2 regions of the Meiothermus ruber DSM 1279 genome follow, and region 2 is predicted to be linked to the other one. Evidence: riboswitches for the same ligand, from Rfam matches in the RefSeq annotation. Region 2 holds a riboswitch; the other holds the start of a gene.
What was found. A riboswitch is a leader RNA that binds a small molecule or an ion and turns the genes downstream of it on or off. The one in region 2 is predicted to bind thiamine pyrophosphate.
Positions count from the first base shown of each region.

Region 1 (6,570 bases), 1.5 Mb from region 2:
AGAGGTGTAGCTTGCGGCCATCCCACAGCACGTCGGTGGACTCTTCTCCTGCCAGGTGGCCGCCTTTGAGCAGCACAGCCCGGGGCCCCAGTCCCCCCAGCAGCCGGGCGGCTTCGCGGGCATCGGCCAGGTCGCGGATGGGCTGGCCCAGCAGGGCCCGGGCCTCGGGCAGGTTGGGGGTGAGCAGGGTGGCGAGGGGGAACAGTTCGGACTTGAGAGCCTCGAGGGCCTGCTCGGTCAGCAGCCAATCGCCGCTTTTGGCAACCAGCACAGGGTCTACCACCAGCGGCAAGTTTGTTTGAGCCAGGATTGGCGCAATGCTGTGCACGATGGCTGCATCCCCCAAAGCCCCGGTTTTGATGGCGTGGGCGCCGGGATCTTGCAGCACGGCCTCGAGCTGTCGCGCGACCAGACCGGGTTCCAAAGGCGCCACCTCACGCACCCCAAGGGTGTTCTGCACGGTCAGTACAGTGACCACGCTCATGCCGTAGACCCCAAAACGATGGAAGGTTTTGAGGTCAGCCTGCAGACCGGCCCCCCCGCTGGGGTCGCTACCGGCGATGGTGAGGGCGATGGGGAAGGGCACCGAGGCCTCCAGGGGTTTAGGCCGGCTCGAGGTCGCTCGCGCGGGCCTTGCCGCGCAGCACGGCTTCGACCAGGTTCATCGGACAGAAGGGGCCGCACATGCTACAGGCTTTGGTGCGGGTGGCGCGGGTCTCGTAGAGCCGGCGGGCCTCCTGGGGGAACAGGCATAGCTCGAACTGGCGCTCCCAGTCGAGGGCATAGCGGGCCTGGCTCATCTGGTGGTTGCGCAGGAGGGCGGCGGGGTGGCCTCGAGCCACGTCGGCGGCGTGGGCCGCCAGCTTGAAGGCGATCACCCCCTCGCGCACCTGCTGGACGCTGGGCAGGGCCAGGTGCTCGGCCGGGGTCAGGTAGCACAGCATGTCGGCGCCGTGCCAGCCTGCCACCGCCCCACCGATGGCCCCGGCTATATGGTCGTATCCTGCTGCAGTATCGATGGGGAGCATGCCCAGGATGTAGAAGGGGGCCTGATCGGTGAGCTTCTTCTGCAACTGCACGTTGGTCTGGATCTCGTTCAGGGGAATATGCCCCGGCCCCTCCACCATTACCTGCACCCCGGCCCGGCGCGCCCGTTCGACCAGCTCGCCCACCAGCAGCAGTTCCTGGATCTGGGGGCGGTCGGTGGCGTCGGCCAGGGAGCCCGGGCGCAGCCCGTCCCCCAGCGAAAGGGTCATGTCGTAGGTGCGGGCGATCTCCAATACGTCGTCGAAGCGCTCCCACAGGGGGTTTTCCCGCTCGTTGCGCAGCATCCAGGCCGCCAGCAGCCCGCCCCCCCGCGAGACGATGCCGGTGACCCTCGAGCTATTGCGGTAACGGCGCAGGCTTTCCTGGGTCACTCCCGCGTGAATGGTGATGTAGTCGACCCCCGAACGGCCGTGCTCTTCGATCACCGCCAGCAGCTCGTCGGGGGTCATATCGAAGACGCTCTTGCGCCGGGCCGCCCGGAACTCGGCCTCGTAGATCGGTACGGTGCCCAGCGGGACGCTGCTGGCCTCCAGGGTCATCTTGCGGATGCGGGCCAGGTCGCCCCCGGTGGAGAGATCCATCACGGCATCGGCGCCCGCCTCAATGGCGGCCCGGACTTTCTGCACCTCCTGCTCGGGGTCGGCGAAGTCGTAGGAGGTGCCCAGGTTGGCGTTGACCTTTACCCGCATCCCCTCGCCAATGGCGGTGAAATGGGTCAGGGTGCGGTGGTTGGGGTTGGCGGGGATGACCACCCGTCCGGCGGCCACGCGCTCCCGCACCAACTCCGGCTCGAGCCCCTCGGATTGGGCCACATAGGCCATGGCTTCGGTGATGATGCCCTTGCGGGCGGCTTCCAGTTGGGTCATGTTGGCTCCTTTGACTATCTATTGGTGTGTTTTCCACGAGTCCAGCACCATCTCGGTTACCCGGCGGGCGGTGGCCGGGGCCAGCAGGATGCCGTTGCGCCCGTGCCCGGTAGCGGCCAGGATGCCCGGGGCGAGCCGCCCAACCGTGAGCGAACCGGCTGGGCGGTAGCCCCAGTGCCGCTGGGTGATGGGGGCCTGGTGCAGCAGAGGGAAGTGCGTCCGGCGGTGCTGCTCCAGCCAGCGCAGCCCGGCTGCCTCCACACCGGGTCTCCAGCCCTCGCGCTGGGTGGCCCCCAGGTAGACTTGGGCGCCGCGGGGCAGCGCGTAGCTGTCCCCCACGAAGACCGGGCCGGGCGGGGGTGGGGCCGACAACAGCAGGGCCTCGCCCTTGAGGGGGCGCACCGCCAGGCCAAAGCGGCCCGACCAGGCGCCGCAGGCGATGACGATCTGGCGGGCTGCGATGCGTTGGGTGGGGGTGTGCACCCAGCCGGGCTCGAGGTGCAGGGCTTCTTCCCGCTGTAGGCTGCCGCCCATACTGACAAAGGCTTTTTGCACAGCGGCCAGCAGCGTGATCGGGTCGAGGTAGCCGCCGGGGAGGGGCTCGAGGTTGTGCAGGGCCTGCCAGCTATGCAGGGGGCCCTCGAGGCGCCACACCCCACCCAGGGCCACAGGAACGGCCATCCCGCTGAGGGCCTCGAGTTCGCGTGCGAGCGCTGGGTAGCACTCGAGCCCTTCCCGGGCCCACTCGAGCAACTCCCCTCCAAGGCCCTCGGTGTAGGGGGCCAGCATGCCCGCCGAAGCCCGGGTGGCCTGCCCGGCCCTGCCCGCCTCGAGCACGGTGACCTCGAGCCCGGCCTGGCGCAGCCGGTAGGCGATGAGGCTGCCGATGATGCCGCCGCCCACCACCACCACCTCGCTCATAGCGGCATCTCCGGTTGGGGCAGGGGCACACCCTGGGCCGGGCTGGAGGGGCTGGCGGTGGGGCGTTCGGGCATGGGCCCGGCCTCGTAGGCCTGGCGCCCTGCCTCGACGGCCAGGCGGAAGGCAGCGGCCATCGCCACGGGGTTCTGGGCCTCGGCGATGGCGGTGTTGACCAGCACCGCGTCGGCCCCTAGCTCCATGGCCCCGGCCGCTTCCGAGGGCCAGCGCAGCCCGGCGTCCACTACGATGGGTGGTAAGTGGGCGCGTTGCTGCGCGAAAATCTCCAACATGGCCCGGTTCCTGAGGCCCTGCCCTGAGCCGATGGGAGCGGCCAGGGGCATCACGGTGGCGCAGCCGAGCCGGGCCAGCCGCTGCGCCAGCACCGGGTCGGGGGCGATATAGGGCAACACCACAAAGCCCTCCTGCACCAGAATTTCCGCGGCGCGCCAGGTTTCCAGCGGGTCGGGTAGCAGGTAGGTGGGGTCGGGGATGACCTCCAGCTTGACCCAGTCGCTGCCTGTAAGCGCCCGCCCCAGCCGTGCCAGGCGCAGGGCCTCGGCAGCCGTGCGGGCTCCGGCGGTGTTGGGCAGCACCCGGTAGCGCTGCCAGTCCAGCGCTTCCAGCAGGCCCTGGTGTCCGGCGGCCCCCGCCTCGACGCGCCGGATGGAGACGGTGACCACCTCGGCCCCGGAGGCCTCGAGGGCCTCCCGCATCAGCGCGAAGTCGCGGTACTTGCCCGTGCCCACCAGCAAGCGGCTGTTCAGACGCTGCCCTGCAATCACCAGTGCGCTCACGGCTAGCCTCCCTGCATCAAGGTCACGATCTCCACCACATCCCCTGCCACCAGGGTGCGATCCGGCCAGCGGCCTTTGCTCCAGATCTCTTCGTTGAGCAAGACCACGACCGCCTCGGGGTTAACTCCCTGCTGGCGGCACACCGCCTCGACCATCTCGCCAAGGCTCTTCCCTTCGGCCTCCACCGCCCTGCCGTTAATCCAAACCATCCAGCCACCTCCGCATATGCCTTGCAGCTTTCTCGGGATCGGGTGCGTCTAAGATGCTCCGCACCACCGCCACCCGGCGGGCGCCTGCCTCCAGCACCTGGGGCAGGGTGTGCTCGTCGATGCCCCCAATAGCGAACCAGGGTACCCGGAGGTTTTGCGCGGCCCATCGCACGTAGGCCAGGCCCGCGGCCGGTCGCCCTGGTTTGGTGGGGGTTTCCCAGACCGGGCCTACCGAAAGGTAGCCCGGGCCGCCCTCGAGCGCGGCCTGCTCCCGCAGGGCCTGTTCGGGCTCATGGGTGCTGCGCCCGATCCAGCCCGAAAAAAAGCGCCGGGCCTGGGCCACGTTCAGATCCCCCTGCCCCAGGTGCACCCCGTGGGCCTCCAACAAAGCCGCCAGATCGGGGCGGTCGTTGATTATCAGCGGCACCCGGTAACGCGCACACAGCGCTCGCAGATTTTCCCCCAGGGCCAGGATGGCCTGGGCCTCGAGGTTCTTGGCCCGTAGCTGCAACAGATCCACCCCGCCCTCCAGGGCCGCCTCGAGGCGGCGCATCAGCTCTGCCTCAGCTTGACCGGGGCGTGGGGTCGCTACCAGATACAGTTTCCCGTGCAAAAACCCACCTCCTGAACCGGCCGAGGGTCAGGAGCAAGGCGCACGTCAGATTGTAGGGATTTCTCCATGGGCTTCCCTCCGCCGGTACTAACCGGATCAGGTTCCAAGGGTTACAGGGTTTACCCTGCTCTCAGCCCCTATAGGGGCACCCCTAGCCGATCACCCCGATGATACTGGGCTGCCACAGCCCGGTCAAGGTGAGCACGGGCTGCCCATGACGCAGGGCTGCGGTAAAAGGCGTATGATAGCGGGGTTCGGATATGGCCTACCTTTGGCTGGGTTTTTTGTGGCTGCTCTGGGCGGTGGGCTTGTTGGGCGACTCGTATGTCCGCAGCCTGGCCGTGAGCCTGTCCAACTTTGTGGGGGCCTATGCGCTGTGGTGGGTGGCGGCCCGCTCGCCGGCTATCCTGCGTGGGGCCTTAACCGGCCTGGCGGTAGGCCTGCTGGTGTTGGGCGTGGGGGATCTGCTGTTCACCTATAACGTAGCCGCCGGTCTGGATACCCGGGCCCTGCGCGAGGGCATCTACCTGGTGGGCGTGGTTCTCCTGTTGTTGATGGGCAGCCTGCTTCCTTTCCGCATGGAGCGTCAGGGTTTGTACCCCCTTGGCTTTGCGCAGCGGCTGGCTTCGCTGGCTGGGCTGGGGGGGGTGTTGCTTTCGGCCCTCGCTACCTTAATCCGCCCCCTGAGCCTGCTCGAGCTGATCTATGCAGGGGTGGCCTTCTACCTGACCTTGCTGTTTATTCAGCAGACCCCGGTGTGGGCTGGTGGACGCATTGGGCGTTACCTGCAAAGCGTGGTCTGGGCGCTGGTGCTGGGCAGCCTGGCGCGATTGGTCTATATCTTGGGGAATGTGCCGCCGGCGCAATGGTCTATCGTGGCCTACGATGTTTTGTGGATGCTGTCTATGAGCGTCCTGCTGCTGGGGGTTAACAAGGCTCCCAAAAATCTCTAACCCCACCTAGCTGCAACTGCCTCATGGCCGATGGTAGGGCCTCGGCGACCTCGTGGGCCAGCAAACCCGGCTTGCTTGCCAGATCACCGGCCAGCCCGTGCAGATAGACCCCCAGCCGGGCAGCCTCCCAGGCCGATAATCCCGCAGCCAGCAGGGCCGCGACCACCCCGGAAAGCACATCGCCCATCCCGCCGGTGGCCATGCTGGGGTTGCCGCTGCTGTTCACGGCCAGCAGGGGCGGCGAAAGGGGGGCTTCTTGGGGCTGCCAGGCCAGCACGGTGGGGCCGCCTTTGAGCACCACCACCAGCCCTGGATAGCGCTCGGCCAGGGCTTGGGCGGCCTCGAGGGGGGCGCGGGCGATCTGTTCGCTGGGGATCTCCAGCAGGCGGCTGGCCTCGCCGGGGTGGGGGGTCAGCACGGTGGGGAGGCCCGCTTTTACATAGGCCGATAGAACCTGTTTGTGCAGTGCGTCGGCGTCCAGCACCGTGGGTTTGCCCAGCTCCAGGGCGGCCAGTGCGGCTCTAACCCCCCCCGCAGCAGCGCCCATACCCACTGCCACCGCTTCGGCGCGGACAGCCTGTAAGTCGGCGTGATTCCACTCGAGCAGGGGCAGCCGCACGGCCTCCAGCGGAGGGTTGACCACACAATCGGCGGGGTAGGCCACCGTAACCAGCCCCGCCCCGGTTCGATACGCCCCCAGGGCTGCCAGGCTGGGCGCGCCCGTATAGCTGCGATACCCGCCGGCCACCAGCACCCGGCCCACCAAGCCTTTGTGGGCGTTGCCTGGACGGGCGGGCAGAAGCGGGCGCATCGAGGTCTTGCACAACACCTCGGGGAGGTGGGGGTTGTGCAGGGCCCTGGGGGGCATCCCGATGGACTCGAGCACAATCCGACCGCAGGCGGCCCGGTGGGGATAGAACAGGTGCTCGTTTTTCAGTCCTGCCAGGGCCACGGTCAGATCGGCCTGGATGTGGGGCCGGTGGGGCAGGCCCGACGGAAGGTCCACAGCCACCACCGGCAGGCCGGACTGATTAACCTTTTCGACCAGAGCGGCATAAAAACCCTCCAGGGGCCCCCGCAGGCCGGTGCCAAACAGCGCGTCCAGCACCACGCTGTGCGGCGCAGGCTCCCAGGCCGAGAGGGGGGCTATTTCCAGGCCATGGGCCA
Region 1 covers NC_013946.1:2,076,788-2,083,357, reverse strand. The annotation lists gene thiD (bifunctional hydroxymethylpyrimidine kinase/phosphomethylpyrimidine kinase) at 1-586, opposite strand, end outside; gene thiC (phosphomethylpyrimidine synthase ThiC) at 603-1,913, opposite strand; gene MRUB_RS10320 (FAD-dependent oxidoreductase) at 1,932-2,834, opposite strand; gene MRUB_RS10315 (thiazole synthase) at 2,831-3,628, opposite strand; gene thiS (sulfur carrier protein ThiS) at 3,631-3,837, opposite strand; gene thiE (thiamine phosphate synthase) at 3,824-4,450, opposite strand; TPP riboswitch at 4,507-4,613, opposite strand; gene MRUB_RS10300 (hypothetical protein) at 4,711-5,403, shown strand; gene MRUB_RS10295 (bifunctional ADP-dependent NAD(P)H-hydrate dehydratase/NAD(P)H-hydrate epimerase) at 5,378-6,570, opposite strand, start outside.
Region 1: another riboswitch for thiamine pyrophosphate. It lies ahead of thiE (thiamine phosphate synthase); the one in region 2 lies ahead of MRUB_RS02310 (thiamine ABC transporter substrate-binding protein).

Region 2 (6,570 bases):
GAACCCGGTGGCCGAGAGCATGGTGGGCACGGCCAGGATGAAGGAGAACTCGGCGGCGGCCCGACGGGATAGCCCCAGGGCCATACCCCCCACGATGGTAGCCCCGCTGCGCGAGACCCCTGGCATCATGGCGAGGGCTTGCGACAGACCGATCAAAACGGCGTGCGGCACAGGCATTTGATTGACATCGTCGTAGCGCTTATGGTGTTGCAGCCAGCGATCCACGAACAGCAAAAGAATGCCCACGCCAACCAGATTAATCACCACAATTAGGTCGTTACCCAGGAACACGTTCTCAATCACATCGGCCAGTAAAAAACCCAGAATGCCAGTGGGAATAAAGGCCACAATAATGCGCTTCCAAACCTCTATATCCCGCAGAAAACGCTGAAAGTACAGGGCTAAAACAGCCAGAATGGCTCCTAGCTGGATAACCACGATGAAGCTTTTGATAAAAGGATCGTTTTCGATATCGAGCTGGAGCAGGTGAGCGGCTAGGGTAAGGTGGCCGGTGGAGGAGATGGGCAGGAACTCGGTTAAACCCTCCAGAATGCCCAGGATGAGCGCTTCAAAAATGGTCACGCCCAAGAGGATATCACGCCTAGATGAAGCCTGGCAGACAGCGGGGTGGCTATTTTTTGGGGTACGATTCCCAGCATGAAGGTTTCGGTGCTGTTGCCGGCGGCCGGTTCGGGCGAACGAATCGGGCGGGGGCCCAAGGCTTTTTTGCGGGTGGGTGGGAAAACCCTGCTGGAATGGGCCCTCGAGGGTTTTGCCTGGGCCGATGAGGTGGTGGTGGCCCTCCCCCCGGGTTTTCGGATGGATGGCCTGAAAACCGTTCCAGGCGGACAAACCCGCCAACAGAGCGTGTTTAATCTGGTGCAGGCAGCCACCGGCGAGGTGGTCTTGGTGCACGATGTGGCCCGGCCCTTCGTGGTACGGTCGGCGGTGGAGCGGCTGCTGGAGGCCGTCCGGGCTACAGGCGCAGCCAGCCTGGTGGTGTCGGTGCCCGACACCCTGGTGCGGGAAGAGGCCGGGCGCTACGGAGAGGTGATCGCTCGCGAGCACCACCGGCTGGTGCAGACCCCCCAGGGCTTCCGCCGCGAGCTGCTATGGCAGGCCCACCAGCAGGCCCGGGCGGCCGGGATCGAATTTACCGATGATGCGCAGTTGGTTCGCTGGTTGGGTCATCCGGTGGTGCTGGTGGAGGGCGACCGTCGGATGTTCAAGGTGACCTATCCCGAAGACCTGATTCTGGCAGAAGGGTTGGCGCAGGTATGGAACTGCTAGCCCCGGCCAAGGTGAACCTGGGTCTTTCGGTGCTGGGCCGCCGCCCCGACGGCTACCACGAATTGCACACCCTGTTTGCAGCCCTGCGGGTGGGCGACCGCCTCTGGGTGGAGGCCATTCCCGAGGGAATTGAGCTGGAGGTGTGGGGCAGGGGCCTGCCCGCTGATACCAACAACCTGGTATACAAGGCGGCGCAGGCTTACCTGACGGCTGCTGGCTGGCCCGGTGGGGTGCGGGTGGTACTGGAAAAGAACCTGCCCCTGGCCGCGGGGCTGGGTGGGGGTTCCTCCGATGCGGCGGCGGTGCTGCGGGCTTTATCCCAGCTCTATCCATCCGCCCTCGAGCTGCCGGGGCTGGCCCTTGGGCTGGGGGCCGACGTGCCCTTTTTCCTGGGGCCGGGCCTGGCCGAAGGGCGGGGGGTGGGTGAACGACTGACCCCCCTGCCGCCCATCCGGGCTGCGCTGGTGCTGGTGAACCCGGGCATTGCGGTTTCGGCGGCTGAGGCCTACAAGGGCCTTACACCCGAGATGTGGCAGCCCGAACTGGATGTGGCGGGGGTGGTGGAAGCCATACAGGTGGGGGAGGAGCCCCCTTACTGGAATACGCTCGAGCGCTCCGTATTTCGCCTGCACCCCTACCTCGAGGCCCTCAAACAAGAGCTGTACCGCCTGGGGCTCAGGGGCGTGCTGATGTCGGGCTCGGGTTCTACCCTGTTTGGGCTGGCCCGTGATGGGGCCGAGGCCGGGTATCTGGCTGGGGTGCTGCGGGATAAGCACCCTGGGTTCTGGGTGGTCGCTACCGAGACCGTAAGCTAAGCGCTGTACATTTGATGGTGTAAGCCGTATTATCCGGGCGTCATCGGGGGTGCCTGGGCAGCCCAGGCTGAGAAACACCCTTTGAACCTGATGCGGTTTGTACCGCCGTAGGGAGCATGACGCGGAACCCTCCCGATGACATGGAGGGATTTTTTTATGTACAGAACCCCAAAAGCTGGATGGTTGGTTGGGTTAGGTGCGCTGCTACTGCTGACGTTTGGGCTATGGCCCGCACGGGCGCAACAAACCACCCTGACCGTCCTGACCCACGATAGCTGGAGCCTCGACAAGAACCTGGTTGCCCGCTTCGAGCGGGAGAGCGGTATTCGGGTTCGCTTTCTGAAGGGCGGCGATGCCGGCGAGATGCTCAACAAAGCCATTCTGAGCAAAGGCGCCCCCATTGCTGATGTGATCTACGGCTTCGATAACACCATGCTCTCGCGCGCCCTCGAGGCTGATATCCTCCAGCCGTACCGCTCGCCGGAGCTGGCCAACCTGCGCCCTGAACTCCGGATTGACCAGACCTTCCGGGCCACGCCGGTGGACTTTGGCTATGTGGCCCTTAACTACGACCGGGATTTCTTCAAGGACAAGCCCCTGCCCCAGCGCTTCGCCGACCTGGCATTGCCGGAATTTGCCGGGCTGTTGGTGGTGCAGAACCCGGCTACCAGCTCGCCGGGGCTGGCTTTCCTGCTGGCCACCGTGGCGGCTTTTGGGGAGGATGGTTACCTGGACTTCTGGGAAAACCTGCGCAAGAACGGGGTGCGGGTGGTGAGCGGCTGGAGCGAGGCCTATTACACCCACTTCACCCGGGCCGGCGGCGACCGCCCGCTGGTGGTCTCGTACAGCACCAGCCCGGCCGCCGAACTGTACTACAGCGAGGCCCAGCCCAAGCCCACCGAACCCCCCACGGCCAACCTCTTCTTGCCCCGTAGCTCGTTTTTCCAGGTGGAGTATGTGGGCATTTTGAAGGGTACGCGCAATCTGCGGGCGGCCCAGCGCTTTGTGGACTGGCTGGTTTCTAAGCCCGTACAAGAGAACATCCCCACCCAGATGTGGGTCTATCCGGCCCGGCAGGATGCCAGGCTGCCGGAGGTCTTCCGCTTTGCCCAGGTGCCCCCTGAGCCAGCCCGCCTGACGCCTCAGCAGATCGCAAACAACCGCGAGCGCTGGATTCGTGAGTGGACGCAGGTGGTGGTGCAAGGGCAGACGGCACAGGCGGTAAAGGCGCGGCGTTAGGTTGGCTGCGGGTATGGCAAAGGCCTCCCGCGCCGCCTCCTGGCTGGCCCTGCCGGTGCTGGTGTTCCTGGCCCTGGCGCTGCTGTACCCTTTGGGGCGCATTGTGGCCCTGGGCCTGACCGAGGGGTTTATCGCCACGCTGGGAGATCCCTACTACCGCTCGAGGCTGCTCTGGAGCCTGGCCTATGGCCTGGGTTCCTCCTTGCTTTGTATTGGGATGGCCCTGCCCCTGGCCTACGCTTTTCGCTACCGCTTCCCGGGCCGGGACTTCTGGCTGGCCTTCTCAGTGGTGCCCTTTGTGCTGCCCACCCTGGTGGTGGCCATGGGTTTTTTAAGTCTGGTGGGCCCCCGGGGTCTGCTGGGCATCAACCTGTACGACACCCCCTGGATTCTGTTCTGGGCCAGCCTGCTCTATAACCTGGGCCTGGTTTTGCGCCCCTTGGTGGCCCTGCTGCCCATGCTGAGCACCCCCCTGCAGGCAGCCCGCACCCTGGGGGCCAGCCCCATACGGGCCTACCTGCGGGTGGGGATACCCCTTTTGACCCCGGCCCTGCTGTCCGGCGGAAGCCTGGTGTTCTTGTTTAGCTTTACCAGTTTTGGTGTGCCCCTGCTGCTGGGAGGGCCGGGGTGGGCCACGCTCGAGGTAGCCACCTATCAGGCCCTGGCCCAGCGCCTGGCCTTCCCGGAAGCCAGCGCACTGGTACTGATGCAGCTCGTGGTGACCGGCCTGGTGCTGTGGTTGTACCTGCGCTTGCAGACGGGGTGGGTGGTGGGGCTCGAGGGCGCCGAAGCCCCTCTACCCCTCATGAGGGGCCGCGCTTTGGCTCTGGCCATCGGTGTGGCTGGGGTTTTTTTGCTGCTGTATAGTCCCTTGCTGGCGCTGGTATGGCGGGCACTGGAGCGTCCTGGGGCCTGGCTATCGGTGTGGCGCAACCCCGACTTTACCCCAGGCCTGCTGGCCTTGCAAAACACCCTGGCCTTTGCCGGGGTGGCCCTGCTGGGGGTGCTGCCCGTGGGTTTTTTGTACGCCTATGCAGTCTGGCGGGGGGCCCGCTGGCTGGATGGGCTGGGCCTGCTGCCCCTGATGGTCTCACCGGTGGCCCTGGGCCTGGGCTACCTGCTGGTCTACCCCGGGCTTAGGGGCTCCATCTGGCTTTTGATAGGGGCCTACATCCTGCTCAGCTACCCCTTGCTCACCCGCACCCTGTTGCCGGCCCTGCAGGGGCTGCCCCAGGGGGTGCTCGAGGCCGCCCGGGTGTTGGGGGCCTCACCCTGGCGGCGGTTTATAGGGGTGGAATGGCCCCTGGTTCGCCCCTCGACCACCGCCGGCCTGGCCCTGGCCCTGGCGGCCATCCTGGGGGAGTTTGGGGCCACCCTCACCCTGCAACGCCCGGAATGGGCCACCCTGTCCCTGGCCATCTACGAGCGCCTGGGCCGGCCTGGGGCCACCCCCTTTTACGAGGCGGTGGTGCTGGCGGTGGCGCTGATGGCGCTGTGCACGGTTTTGCTCCTGGGGTTGCAGAAGGGCACCTGGGAGCGCTGATTCTTCCCCAAGAAAACGCTATTGACTGCGCGGGGCTAAGCCCGCACCTCCCGCCGCTGGAAGAGCACGTAGGCCACGGCGAAGAGCCCTATGGTGAGGGCGATCAGGCCCGTAAGCTGCGGCCAGGCCAGGAGGAAGCTCTGCCCCAGGGGAAGGGGTGAGCCCAGCAAGGCCCCCTCGAGCTGGCTGATGAGCACCGGCCCCAGGCTGCGCACCCCAGGGTTGAGCAGGGCCTGAATGGCCTCGGCGTACAGGGTGTTGGGCGAAAGGCGTGAGAAAGCCAGCAGGGCCTCGGTCTGGCGCAGCTCGCTCTCGGGGTTGAAGGGGTCGAAAGGGGCCACAGCCTGGGCCAGCAACTGGGCAATGATGCCCCAGAACAGCGCGAAGAAGAGCCAGACCGCAATGGCCGCCAGCGCCGAGGTGGCGGCGCTGCGGAAGAGCACCGAGGTGACCAGGGCAATCCCCAGCCAGACCCCGGTATAGGCCAGGGTGGCCAGCAAGAAGAGCAACGCCCGCGCGACCTCCTCGCTGCTGGGGGGTACGCCCAGGAAGATCAGGCTCAGCCCCACCACCAGCAAAAACAGGGCCAGCAGGATCAGGGCTATAGTAGCCAGCCCGGCTAAAAACTTGCCCCACAGCAGGGCATCGCGGTAGATGGGCTGGGCCAGGATGCGCGAAAGGGTGTTGCGGCTGTACTCACCGTTGATGGCATCAAAACCCAGGGCAATGGCGGCCAGGGGCAAAAAAAAGCTCAGGAAGGCCACAAACGAGGGCAGCGGATCCTGGGCCGCAGTAAAAACCCGCAGCAGGAGGAAGGGGTCTTCGCTGATGGTCTGGCGCAGGGTCTGGGCCCCGGCATAGACCGCCCCCACCGCCGAGAGCAGGATGAGCACCTCCAGGATGCGCATCCGGGTGCTGCTCAGGTGGTCGGCCATCTCCTTGAAGAAAACTGCCCACAGCCCCGTCCAGGGCGAGCCTTCACGGCGACGCGAGGTAGAGCTATGCTGCATGGCGCACCTCCTGGAAATAGCGGGCGTACACCTCGTCCAGACTGGGCTGCTCCAGCACCAGGCTCTGGAGGGCAGCCCCGGCCTCGAGCACGGCTTTAGCCACCTGGGGGCGGATGTCCTGGGTGGCTTCCAGCCGCAGCCCCTGCCCCTCGGCCTGCACCCGGCTCACCTCGGGCAGGGCCTGAAGCCGCTCGGCCAGGCCGTTTAGGGGGGTGGCCTCGAGGCGGATGCGGTAGGCACCCCCCAGAACCCGCTGGGCCAGCTCCTCCACCCGTCCCTCCAGCACCAGTTTTCCCTTGTGGAACAGCCCCACCCGGTCGCAGATGGCCTGCACCTGGTGCAGCAGGTGCGAGGAGAGCAGCACCGTAATGCCCTCGGACTTAAGGCTGCGGATAATCTGCAGGAATTCCTGGGCGGCCTCGGGGTCCAGGCCCAGGGTGGGCTCGTCCAGGATCACCACCTTGGGCTCTTTAAGCAGCACCTCGGCCAGTCCCAGGCGCTGGCGCATACCCCGCGAAAAAGCACCCACCGGGCGGTGGGCCACCTCGGTCAGCCCCATGCGCTCCAGCACCCGCTCCATGCGGGCCTTGGCCAGGGCAGGGGGCAGCCCGTTGAGCCGGGCGATGTAGGAGAGGTTCTCCCAGGCGCTCATCTCGCCATAAAACCCCACCGA
Region 2 covers NC_013946.1:438,912-445,481, forward strand. The annotation lists gene MRUB_RS02295 (undecaprenyl-diphosphate phosphatase) at 1-582, opposite strand, end outside; gene ispD (2-C-methyl-D-erythritol 4-phosphate cytidylyltransferase) at 658-1,290, shown strand; gene ispE (4-(cytidine 5'-diphospho)-2-C-methyl-D-erythritol kinase) at 1,278-2,105, shown strand; TPP riboswitch at 2,141-2,237, shown strand; gene MRUB_RS02310 (thiamine ABC transporter substrate-binding protein) at 2,262-3,344, shown strand; gene MRUB_RS02315 (ABC transporter permease) at 3,358-4,887, shown strand; gene MRUB_RS02320 (ABC transporter permease) at 4,923-5,897, opposite strand; gene MRUB_RS02325 (ABC transporter ATP-binding protein) at 5,887-6,570, opposite strand, start outside.